DNA from 2 places in the Paenibacillus sp. VT-400 genome. Region 2 is predicted to be linked to the other one. Evidence: predicted binding sites of a transcription regulator. Region 2 holds the regulator's gene; the other holds the start of a gene.
The links. Region 2 encodes CtsR, which represses protease genes until heat stress. Its sites were predicted from a motif close to ATGGTCAATAAAGGTCAAACA; they were not measured.

Region 1: a site for CtsR is predicted at 3,575-3,595, ahead of clpP (ATP-dependent Clp endopeptidase proteolytic subunit ClpP). Genes of this name have one in related genera too.

The regions. Positions count from the first base shown of each region.
Region 1 covers NZ_LELF01000062.1:156,240-162,821, forward strand. Annotated here, with positions in the region: gene EL84_RS09195 (HPr family phosphocarrier protein) at 74-343, shown strand; gene EL84_RS09200 (SIMPL domain-containing protein) at 500-1,252, shown strand; gene EL84_RS09205 (stalk domain-containing protein) at 1,642-2,739, shown strand; gene clpP (ATP-dependent Clp endopeptidase proteolytic subunit ClpP) at 2,890-3,486, opposite strand; tRNA gene EL84_RS09215 (tRNA-Arg) at 3,663-3,737, opposite strand; gene EL84_RS09220 (sugar-binding transcriptional regulator) at 4,164-5,189, shown strand; gene gap (type I glyceraldehyde-3-phosphate dehydrogenase) at 5,296-6,303, shown strand; gene EL84_RS09230 (phosphoglycerate kinase) at 6,455-6,582, shown strand, end outside.
Region 2 covers NZ_LELF01000048.1:57,202-63,783, forward strand. Annotated here, with positions in the region: gene EL84_RS06345 (ATP-dependent Clp protease ATP-binding subunit) at 1-2,413, opposite strand, end outside; gene EL84_RS06350 (protein arginine kinase) at 2,599-3,669, opposite strand; gene EL84_RS06355 (UvrB/UvrC motif-containing protein) at 3,698-4,222, opposite strand; gene EL84_RS06360 (CtsR family transcriptional regulator) at 4,254-4,715, opposite strand; gene eis (enhanced intracellular survival protein Eis) at 5,177-6,352, opposite strand; partial or broken rRNA gene rrf (5S ribosomal RNA) at 6,532-6,582, opposite strand, start outside.

The DNA.
Region 1 (6,582 bases), on a different contig from region 2:
GTTAATGGTATAATGTTGTTTAAATATAATTGTGTATTTAATGTCCAGATTTCATAATAGGGGGTAAGTTTCCATGACAAAGCACCCGGTAGTTGTCCGTTTGAAAACGGGTCTCCATGCCAGACCTGCGGCACTGTTCGTTCAAGAAGCGAATAAGTACTCGTCTGAAGTGTTCGTCGAGAAGGACGACAAAAAAGTTAATGCAAAAAGTATCATGGGGATCATGAGCCTTGCAATTAGCACAGGTACGGAAATCCAGATTAGTGCAGAAGGCGCGGATGCCGAACAGGCTGTAAACGCTTTAGTTAGTCTGGTAAGCAAGGAAGAGCTCGAAAACCAATAAGATATGATCAATCCAATGAAGAAGTCCCGAAAGGGGCTTTTTTGCGTTTTTCAAGTTTATGCTATCGTCAAGTGCAACATTATGGAATTTGTCCCGTCTGTTAAGGTATCAAATCGATTAAAGTTTGAGATGTTAACACATAAGGAGGCTATCGTGATGGGTAAACAATGGATGAAACCGTTTGGTGCGGTGCTGGTGGCAAGTACGTTGCTTGTTGGAGGAACAGCATGGGTTGCACCAGGTAACTATGCTTACGCTGCAGAGGTTCAGGGAGTACAGCAGAATGTGATTAATGTTGTGGGTAAAGGTGAGATTCAGGTGAAGCCTGATATCGCGTATCTGTCCATTGGTGTGAACAGTACTGCAGAGACAGCAGCATCTGCTCAAAAAGCGAATGCTGCCAAGGTTCAAAAGGTATCCAACTTGCTGAAGAATACGTGGAAGATCAGTGCAGACGACATTCAAACGAGTCAGTTCTCTGTACAACCCAACTATACGTATAGCGAAAAAGACGGACAACAAATTAAAGGATATACAGCGCATCATACGCTGACAGTCACATATCGTCAGATGGACAAGATTGGCGAGTTGCTCGATGCTGCTTCGGGTGCGGGTGCCAACAATATTGAAAACGTGCGCTTTACTGTAGAAAATCCGGAAAGTTATGAGTCCCAAGTGATTGAGAAAGCTGTTGCCAATGCAGATGTGAAAGCGGGCGCCATTGCAAAAGCAGTTAAACGTCAACTGGGTGCTGTTCTTTCCGTGAGCCAAGGTGATGCCAATGTGCCTGTATTCTATGCAAGCGAGGCGTTGATGTCCAAAGCACAAGATACAGCAGGTGGCACTGAGATTGAAACAGGCCAGGTTAAAGTAAGCACAATCCTGAATATCACGTATGAAATGAAATAAACAAGAGTGAACTAAGGATTGTAAGCTCAAGTAACCTTTATAAGTGTCATTTGAAGGGTACAACGAAATAATGACAAAGACTTTGTCCTGTGGACAGAGTCTTTTTTTGTTGGAAAAGCAAACTTTGATGAAGTTAGATAGGAGGGAACTTTATTCGAAGCAACATGAAATGTTGTATATTGGTATCTTTTTTGTATAGTTGTTCGTGACAAAAAGGTCATATCCCCATATATTTTCCTACTGATATTCATCAACATTGTAACTCGAGCTGTAAACCTTTCCGAATTCGGGTTAATTATAATAGAGAGGTGAGCGTATGAGATATGCGATCAGGTCAGGATTACATACGCAATGATCCCTAATTGTGAATTCAGAGAGGAGGTTTATATATGACATCATGGAAAAAATGGACAAGTGCATTGCTCGCAGCAGGAATTATTGTAGGTAGCGGTTCGGTGTGGCAGGACAGTTCGGTTCAGGCGGCATCGGTATCCTCGAAAGTGACAACCACAGCTGAGGTGACCCTGAAGTCGGGTGGAAAAACACTGACTCAAAAAGGACTTCTTCAAGGTGGTTCAACTTGGGTATCTCTTACGGCAGTTAAAGATGTGGCAGGTGGAACGCTGAAATATGATGCGAAAACCAAAGAGTACGCTTTGACAGCAGCCAATAACACAATGACGATCAGCCTATTGGATGGCGAGCCGAGTGTTCGAATTAACAACTATTATCCTCAAGTGGACGCAAAGCTGATCAACGGCAGATTATATATCCCATTCTCGGCAATGAGAGATTATCTGGGTGTACAGGGGAATTGGGATAGCAAAACCAAAACGTTGACACTCAGCAAAGTGAAACAAAATAACGTTAAAATTAAAGCGGCAACAGTTAATGTTACTGTAAAAAATGCTGAAGTAGATGTTCAATATCCGCAAGTGAGTGGACTTGCCAGCAAAGAAGCTGAAGCGGCGATCAACAAAGTGTTGAAAGACGAAGTGGATGCGTATGTAGCTGACTTCAAGAAACAGACATCTGAATTCGGCGGTGCAACAGCCAACCGTCCATATGCATTTGAGAGCTCCTATGTAGTGACGTACAACGAAAAAGGCGTGCTGGGACTCATTACACAACGATACGAAGATTATGCTGGCGCTCATGGTATGACGTACCGTACGGGCCACACCTTTGCACTGGACACAGGTAAGGAGCTTACGTTAGATGATGTGCTGCAAAATAACAAAACCATGCGCGAGACGTTGAGTAAAAAAGTGGGTGAACAACTGAAAGCCCGCGGTGGATACCTCGACGGTTATAAAGGGTTAAATAAAGATCAAGATTTCTATGTGACACCAACGGGTGTAGTTGTGTTCTTCCAGTTGTATGAGTATACGGCGTACGCAGAGGGATTCCCTGAAATGCCATTTACGTACAAAGAGCTTCTCCCTAAAGGCACGGAACCTTTCAGTAATGTAAATGGAACCAAATAAAGAATCATTATTATGCACTCTTAAGTTTTCTTCCTTATAAAATGAAAAAAGAAGCCCCCATCATAATTATGATGAGGGCTTCTTTGCGTATGGGCAAAACACGAAGTGTTGCTGATTACATTAACGCATAGACCTTGGTCTACGTCACACTTAGATGCCTTGGGAACCTACGTTTTCGATAACTTTATCAATGATACCGTAATCGGCGGCTTCAGCAGCACTCATGAAGTAGTCACGATCTGTATCTTTCTCAATCCGCTCCAGCGGTTGACCTGAACGCTCAGAGATGATGCGGTTCAAGGTATCACGCATTTTCAGGATGCGGCGAGCACGAATTTCGATGTCAGAAGCCTGACCTTGTGCACCACCAAGTGGTTGGTGAATCATAATTTCACTGTTTGGTAATGCAAAACGTTTACCTTTTGCACCGGCATTCAACAAGAATGCACCCATGGAAGCCGCCATACCTACACAGATGGTAGATACATCCGGTTTGATGAATTGCATTGTATCGTAAATCGCCATACCGGCTGTAATCGATCCGCCTGGGCTGTTGATGTATAAGTGAATGTCTTTCTCCGGATCTTCCGCAGCCAGGAACAACATCTGTGCCATAATGGCATTAGCCACTACGTCATTAACATCGCTACCAAGGAAAATAATACGATCCTTCAGCAATCTGGAGTAGATGTCGTAGGCGCGCTCACCCCGGTTGCTCTGTTCAACGACCATTGGAATAAAACTCACGTGAAAAACCTCCTTGGAATGTAAATGTTATTGGTGTTTATACTTAAACTGTTACCGTATTACCCACATAATAAACAATTCCAAACAAAAAGTCAAAGAAAGTCAAACTAACTTGCAAAAAAAAGAAACCTTTCCGGTTTCATTGGTTAAATGGGTTATGAGCTGTTAAATAAAAATGGCGCGCCCGCCAAGAATCGAACTTGGATCTCAGGCTTCGGAGGCCTACGTCATATCCATTGGACCACGGGCGCACATTATGTGACAGCAATAATGATTATAGCTCATGAAATATTTAATTGCAAGCAGTTCGTTGTGGTATTGGTTTGGATTAACCTAAAAATGATCATGATGAAGAAGAGTGGATAAAGAGTGCATTTAAGTAAATGCTATTAGAGGTTTTGGACATGCCGTATGAAATGTGATTCTGAGCGATATGTAGATCGAATTCATTTGTTTCTTCTATATATGGTATGCGTGTGCTAGTCCTAGATCATGGAAGTCTAGGATTGTGAAAATAGGCGCGTACAAACGCTGCATGCGTGTCGAAATAACACGTTGAAACACTTGCATGTCACGTCAGTTTTAGGTAGAATAGACGTGGGACTTAAAAAGTTAACCCGGGACGTTTTAGGGCCACGAAAGAGAGCTTAGAACGAGAACTTGCGGGAGTGGAAAGCATGCGAACGATTTTAGAAGTACAAAAGCAGCTTCTGCCTGATCTCATGGATATCTTGAAAAAGAGGTATACGATTCTGCAACAGATCATGTTATCGGATGTGATCGGACGGAGAACGTTAGCTAATTCCATGCAGATGACCGAGCGGGTTCTGAGGGCTGAGACCGATCTGTTAAAGGCTCAGGGACTTATTGAAATTGACAGTGCAGGAATGAAGATCAGCGAGGCAGGGTATGATTTGCTGCAGCAGTTAGAGCCCGTAGCCAAAGAGCTGTTCGGATTATCCGAGCTGGAAGAGCGCATCAAGCAAGCCTACGGTCTGCAAAAGGTAGTTGTGGTTCCTGGCGATTCGGACGTTTCTCCATTTGCCAAAAGGGAACTGGGCAGAGCCGGAGCGAAGGCTCTCGGCAATATCATGAGTGACAACGACGTTGTCGCCGTTACTGGCGGTTCAACAACGGCCGAAGTCGCAGAACAACTAAATCCGCCAACATCGCTCAAAGGTGTCTGGTTCGTACCGGCACGCGGTGGACTTGGAGAAAGCCTTGAAATTCAGGCTAATACGATCGCATCCACAATGGCAAAACGGGTAGGGGCGCAATACAAACTCCTGCATGTACCGGATTTGCTCAGTGATCATGCCTATGAATCATTAATCCAGGACCCTAGTGTTCAGGAGATTCTGCAGCTGATCAGGCAATCACGGATTGTTATTCATGGAATTGGTGATGCCGTAGAGATGGCTAAAAGACGCAAACTTGCGACGGAGATTATAGATGAACTTCAGGAGCAAGGGGCCGTATCTGAATCTTTCGGTTATTACTTTAATGATCAGGGTAAGGTGGTACATACCATGCTTACACTGGGTATGCGACTTCAGGATATTGAACGAACCGATGTTGTGATTGGAATTGCAGGTGGCAAAAGCAAAGCTGCTGCTATACATTCCGTGTTACGATTTGGTCAGGAAGATATTCTGATTATTGATGAGGCTGCTGCCGAAGTCATCGTTGCTGAAATGGAATAAGGTTTTACTTTGCATCACAACTATTGTTGTCTTGACGGACTTCACCGTCTGTCTTGAATATATAAGTTTCATAAAAAATTAATCAAAACTTGGGAGGAACTTACTCATGATTAAAGTAGGTATTAACGGTTTTGGACGTATTGGACGCTTGGCATTCCGCCGTATTCAAAATGTAGCAGGCATCGAGGTAGTAGCAATCAACGACTTGACTGACGCTAAAATGCTCGCTCATTTGCTCAAATATGATACAACTCAAGGTCGCTTCGATGGCGATGTTGAAGTACACGATGGCTTCTTTAAAGTGAACGGCAAAGAAGTTAAAGTATTGGCTAACCGTAACCCGGAAGAACTTCCTTGGGGCGACCTGGGCGTAGATATCGTTCTGGAATGTACTGGTTTCTTCACAACTAAAGAAGCAGCTGAGAAACACTTGAAAGGTGGAGCTAAGAAAGTTGTTATCTCCGCACCAGCTACTGGCGACATGAAAACCATCGTTTACAACGTAAACCATGAAATCCTCGACGGTACTGAAACTGTAATCTCCGGCGCATCTTGCACAACAAACTGCCTGGCACCTATGGCAAAAACACTGCAAGACAAATTCGGAATCGTTCAAGGTTTGATGACTACAATTCACGCTTACACTGGCGACCAAAACACGTTGGATGCTCCACACCCTAAAGGTGACTTCCGTCGTGCTCGCGCAGCAGCTGAAAACATCATCCCTAACACAACTGGTGCTGCTAAAGCAATCGGTCTGGTAATCCCAGAACTGCAAGGCATCCTTGATGGTGCAGCTCAACGTGTACCAGTAGCTACTGGTTCCCTGACTGAGCTCGTAACTGTTCTGAACAAAAAAGTAACAGCTGAAGAAGTTAACGCAGCAATGCAAGAAGCTTCCGATCCAGAAACTTTCGGATACACAGAAGACGAAATCGTATCTTCCGATATCCAAGGAATCACTTTCGGTTCCCTGTTTGATGCAACTCAAACTAAAGTTCTGACTGTTGGCGACCAACAATTGGTTAAAACTGTAGCTTGGTATGACAATGAAATGTCCTACACTGCACAATTGGTTCGCACTTTGGAGCACTTTGCAAAAATGATTAAGTAATATCTGTAATAACATAGAGCGGAAACAGATGCTATATTGTTTCCGCTCTTTATATATCTACATTTTGCAAATTTCTCAAAAACACCAGGATTGACGAGGGATTTTAGCTCTTGATTGGTCCACCAAATACATGGGTGCGGAGGAAATACAGATGAACAAAAAAAGTGTACGCGATATCGAATTGACAGGAAAACGGGCTTTTGTCCGTGTAGATTTCAATGTGCCGCTCGAAGATGGTAAAATTACAGATGACAAACGTATTCGTGCAACGCTTCCTAC
Region 2 (6,582 bases):
TAACAGACAGTGCACCGTTCTCTTCGTCGATGAGCAATGAATCCCCTTTGGTTACGTTACCTGTGAGCAACTCTTCGGACAATTTGTCCTCGATATGCTTCTGGATCGCCCGACGAAGCGGACGCGCACCGTAAGCTGGATCAAAGCCTGTCTTCGCAAGGAAAGACTTGGCATTATCAGTGAGTTCGAAATCGACCTCATGTTCGAGCAGTCGTTTACGAAGTTCTTCACTCATAAGCGTAACAATTTCAGCGATGTGTTTTTCTTCCAGTGAATGGAACACGATAATTTCATCAATCCGGTTAAGGAACTCTGGACGGAAGCTTTTCTTCAGCTCATCCATTACTTTCCCCTTCATGTTGTCATAATCTGCTCCTGCATCTACAACTGCAGTGAAGCCCAGTGTAGAGTTACGTTTGATCGCTTCGGCACCCACGTTGGATGTCAAGATAATCAGCGTATTGCGGAAGTCAACAACGCGACCTTTGGAATCCGTCAGTCGACCATCCTCAAGCACTTGTAACAAGATATTGAATACTTCTGGATGTGCTTTCTCGATTTCATCGAGCAGGACTACGGAATATGGTTTGCGACGAACTTTCTCTGTCAGCTGGCCACCTTCTTCGTACCCAACATAACCTGGAGGCGCTCCGACAAGTCGGGAAGTCGAGTGCTTCTCACCATACTCGGACATATCAATCCGGATTACTGCATTTTCATCGCCGAACATCGCTTCAGCCAGAGCACGAGCAAGTTCTGTTTTACCTACCCCTGTAGGGCCGAGGAAAATGAATGAACCCATCGGACGTTTTGGATCTTTAAGTCCTGCACGAGCACGACGAACCGCACGGCTGACAGACTTCACTGCCTCATCCTGACCGATGACACGTTCATGTAGAATAGACTCCAGATTCATCAGACGCTGTGTCTCTTCTTCTTTCAGTTGGTTCACAGGAATTCCGGTCCAGCTGGCTACCACTTGTGCGATATCCTCAGGAGTAACCTCAGAATCGGTGCGACCTTGTTTCTCTTTCCACTGGTTCTTCGTTACATCCAGCTCTTCACGGATTTTTTGTTCCGTATCACGCAGAGCTGCTGCTTTTTCGAACTCCTGACTTTGAACTGCAGCGTCTTTTTCCTTACGGATATCTTCCAGACGGCTTTCCAGTTGTTTCAGGTTTGGTGGGATCGTGTAAGAGTTCAATCTTACTTTGGAACCCGCTTCATCAATCAGGTCAATCGCTTTATCTGGCAGGAAACGGTCTGTAATGTAACGGTCAGACAGTTTAACCGCCTGCACAATTGCTTCGTCCGTAATTTTCACGCGGTGATGCGCCTCATAACGGTCACGCAAGCCGTGCAAGATTTGAATCGCCTCTTCCGGAGAAGGCTGATCTACAGTAATCGGTTGGAAACGACGCTCAAGCGCTGCATCCTTCTCGATGTATTTACGATATTCATCCAGTGTTGTCGCACCGATACATTGCAATTCTCCACGGGCCAGAGCCGGTTTCAAAATGTTAGAAGCATCGATGGCGCCTTCAGCTCCGCCTGCGCCAATCAAGGTATGCAATTCGTCGATAAACAGGACAATGTTACCTGCTTGGCGGATCTCATCCATGATTTTTTTCAGACGATCTTCGAACTCACCACGATATTTGGTTCCAGCGACTACAGAACCCATATCCAGGGTCATTACACGTTTGTCGCGTAATGTTTCCGGAATCTCATTTGCGATGATTTTTTGTGCAAGGCCTTCAGCAATCGCTGTTTTACCTACACCTGGCTCACCGATCAATACCGGGTTGTTCTTCGTACGACGGCTGAGCACCTGGATGACACGTTCAATTTCTTTACTACGTCCAATGACTGGGTCCAGGTTGTTCTCTCTCGCATAAGCCGTGAGGTCACGTGCCAGACTGTCCAGCGTTGGTGTGCTTACATTGGCAGGTGTTCCATTATGGCTGGATACAGCTTCACTGCTGCCAAGCAACTGCAGCACTTGTTGCCGTGCTTTGTTCAGGCTAATACCCAGGTTATTGAGCACACGTGCTGCAACACCCTCGCCTTCACGAATCAATCCGAGCAGGATATGCTCAGTTCCTACATAGGTGTGGCCCAATTTACGAGCTTCATCCATAGACAGTTCAATTACTTTTTTCGCACGTGGCGTATATGCAATGTTGGTAGGTTGCTCTTGGCCACGGCCAATCAGCGTTTCTACTTCATCCTGAATTTTTTCCAATCCGAGTCCCAGGCCGATCAGTGCTTTGGCTGCGATACCTTCGCCTTCACGAATGAGGCCGAGCAAAATATGCTCAGTACCGATGTTATTATGACCGAGACGGACAGCTTCTTCCTGTGCGAGTGCGAGCACCTTTTGGGCCCGTTCCGTAAATCTTCCAAACATCATATCTCCTGCACCTCCATGGTTTTGGATAAAACGAGGGTCATGTAATAAAATAACCGTCGTATTCTTCATATCATTCTTGTTTGCAGCCGTGCTGCGAATAAAGTCATGCGGCATTTGTACATGCCTTATTATATAAAAGCCGCAATGCGGCATGAAACCATAATTCAATACTATATCAGGCTAAACTAGGACTGCTTCGCTGCATTGATCGTATCACGAATCAACTGAGCACGGTAGATGTCACGCTCATCTGTGCGCATATCTTCCCCAAATGTTTTCTGCAAAAATCCCGGCTGTGTCATCACATTCAATTCATTCATTACCGTGATGGACAGTCCATCCAACAATCCGAGATCCACGCCAAGGCGTACATCCGATAAGCGCTGTGCAGCTTCCTTGGAATCAACAATAGCTGCATGAGACAATATGCCATAAGAACGCATGACCCGATCCGTAATCCGAAGTCTGGAGTCGGTAATTAACCGTTCTCTGGCTGTACGTTCATGACCAATCATCTGTAACACAACACCATGCAGGTTCTCGATGACTTCCTGTTCGGTCTGTCCCAAAGTAATCTGGTTCGAGATCTGGAAAAGGTTACCCATCGCCTCGCTACCTTCACCGTATATTCCTCTTACCGTCAATCCCACTTGGGAAACTGCGGTTAGAATACGGCCAATTTGCTGTGTCATCACCAGGGCAGGCAAGTGCATCATGACCGATGCTCTGACACCTGTACCTACATTGGTAGGACAGCTGGTTAAGTATCCTCTGCGATCATCAAAAGCATAATCCACGTGCGCTTCAAAAGCATCATCTATTGCGGAAGCTTTCTCCCAGGCTTCTTTCACCTGGAACCCCGGATAGAGGCACTGGATACGAAGATGATCCTCTTCGTTAATCATAATACTGACAGACTCATCCTCACTGAGAATAACCGCACCATTTCTGGATTCATTCGCAAGACTTGGACTAATGAGATGTTTCTCCACCAGCACCCGTTTGTCGAGTTCGTCAATATCGATCAGATCCAATGTATGAAAATCCCCAAAGGCATGAACGTCATCGTATTGAAGTACTTCGCTCAGCTTATTCAGCACCTCTTCCGATTGCTCATTGGAAGCCAGCATCGGAAACGGAACATGCTGAAGGTTGCGTGCAATCCGGACACGGCTGCTAATGACGATTTCGGAATCAGCCGCATCACTGCGCATCCAGTCGCTGAGCGCCTTCTCTGTAAAGCGCAGATTAGGCATTACGCATCCCTCCTACTCATGACAAACTTTACTCCTGAGCTATTCCTTTTTCAAGTCCTCTGATCTGGTCACGGATCTGGGCCGCCTCTTCAAATTCCTCTTGCGCGATGCTCTCCTGGAGCTCACGCTTCAGATCAGCGATTTGCCGTTTCACCTTGATGCGACCACCAGCTCGTGCAGGCACTTTGCCTACATGGGACGTATTACCATGAACCCGCTTGAACAAAGGATCCAGACGGCTGTCAAAATATTTATAACATGAACTGCAGCCGAACCGGCCTATCTTACTAAATTGAGCGTACGTCATACCACACTCTTCACATTGAAGTGCTTTTGCAGGTGGTGTTCCTGCCGATCCACTTTTGCCGGCTGGATCAAAATCAAGCAATCCGGACAACAAGTTGTGAATGGAAAACCCACCTGCTGTTCCAGGGATCATTTCCCCTTTTTCACGGGCACATGACTCACAAATATGGAATTCCGTCTTCTCTCCATTTACGATCTTCGTAAAATGAAGTGTCGCCGGACGTTTATTGCATTCTTGGCACAGCATATTGATGTACCTCCTTTGACCCCGATAGTTTTCATTTACCGAGCAAAGATATTAACATCGCCTTCAACATTCTGGCACGAATTTGATCCCGGTAAGGAAGTTTGACCAATATAACCTCTCTAGATACAGCAGCTCGCATCAACCCGGCTTCCCGCTTGTTCAAAAAGCGCGCTTCTTCCAATTGATAGATCAGACCTTCGGCAGCTGTCTGCCCGATCTCTTCACCAATACTATGGTGCAAATGATTATGCAGAGCTGATTGGGCCGGTAATTCAATGCGCTGTATGCGAACATAACCACCACCGCCGCGTTTACTCTCTACCAGGTATCCCTTCTCGAGTGTAAAACGTGTGCTGATGACATAATTGATCTGGGAAGGTACACATGAGAATTGATCTGCCAGATCATTACGCTGAATTTCAACCATTCCTTCGGGACTTTCATGCAAAATACTCTTCAGATATCGTTCGATAATATCAGAGATATTACGCATCCAATCATCCTCCACTGTCTGAAACGTTAAGTCAATAAGGACCCACACGCCCCCACAGAGTACACCTTCTCTACCCATTTAACCAATCAGGGAAACAGCGAATCTTGCTTCCACAGGTGTTAACAGGAGAGCGAAGGAAGCACGAAGGTCCTTTAATATTCCCTTGATCCTCCGATGAAATGAATCCCGTATATTGGCGATCATGCATCAGATTGTAGAAAGAAAGCTACTTAAGTATTAAACCTTTAGTTGACTTTGACTTTCTTTGACTTTATAACCATTATAGCATATTTTGTGGTTTTGCCAAGTGGGGTCACTATTCATTTTTTACGATTTTACACGAAATATTCCCCGGACACAAAAAAACCTCTCCAAAATTGCTGGAGAAGTCCATTTGTCTTTCAATCACGCCGTATTTCTATATAAGCTAATCAAGTTAAATGGAGCAGTGGGCATAGTCATCAGAAGAAATCGAGCAAATAGGTTTCCCGTTCAGGAATCGCTTGTTCCAAAGCCTTGATTGCTGTGTTCGGTCCGTGAATTCTTCCGATTCGTGCCATTTCCGTTGGTCTGCGATATCCCATCAGCACCGCGGTAAGGGATTGAATATTCACCTTAATGGTCTGATCATCAGTAATTGGTTCCGAAGTTTTCCATATGGACGCTGTTCCGTTCATTGCCACGTTTAATTGCCATACTCCTTCATTCCATGGAGCGTGGGCATCTTCTACCTGAAGAACAATTTGCACCGGTGAGTCCTGGCTTGCAAATGGATACTGAGATATAAACTGCTCTACACTAACGATACGCGCCATAAAATAAGGTACAATCTCCTGCTGAATCCGTGGGTTATCCAATTGGAAGGCAAGCGTATCACTGGCAGGCGCCTGCAACGTAACTTCCTGGATCATGGAATCATGGTTAGCAATGAAGGTCCACAGCCCTTGCCTCGCCTCTTCATTCAGATAGATGATCTCTTTAATGGCAAATTTATTTTCCTTAACCTCATATAAAAGATAACCTTGTGCTGCATCAGCTTCATCGTAATATACAGCCTTCTGGCTGGTCCCATTAACAAGAACTGAATTCTCCCACCTTGCATCATCCCGAACCAGAGTTCCGTTATAACGCTCAGCATAAGCACTGTATACTTCCTTTAATATGCTGAGGCCCGGATCCCCACGCCGAATTGTTCCAGGTGTCGCTTTTTTCAGAGGCAAATGAGCTGTAGGTACTTTATAACGTTTAAATTCAACATACGTCTCCCATCCATACTTCCGATAGAAACCAAAAGAGAATGGATGCAAGAATGATATGCTCTGTTTGTTACGATTCATTTCTTCCAACGCATGCTTGAGCAGACCCGCTACCCAGCCTTTGCGTCTATACTCTGGCCAGGTGGCTACACCCGCAATACCGCCCATCTCGAACGATCTGCCATGAATATAGGTTTGAAAAGGAATGATGTGAAGTTTGGCTCCTAGCTGCCCATCCTCATATACACCCCATATATCCTGTGATGAAAATTGACTCCGCCGTTTTTCTCTCTGTTCTTCACTCATTACCACTTGAAAAGCATATTCGGAGAGTGCCATCGCCGGTTCAAAATCATCTACCGTCAATTTCTGAATTTCCATGTTGTCCTACACCCCATTCGCTAGAGTTATTATCAATCCAATTCATGGCCTGATATCTGATATATGTACCCCTTAGAGTGTGTCAGAGGATTCTTACAAAGTCAAATAAGAGATGCTTTCGCATCCCTTTAAATAAACAAATAAAAACCACCACCGAATAACATCGGCAGTGGTTCTTCGCTTGGCGGCGTCCTACTCTCCCAGGACCCTGCGGTCCAAGTACCATCGGC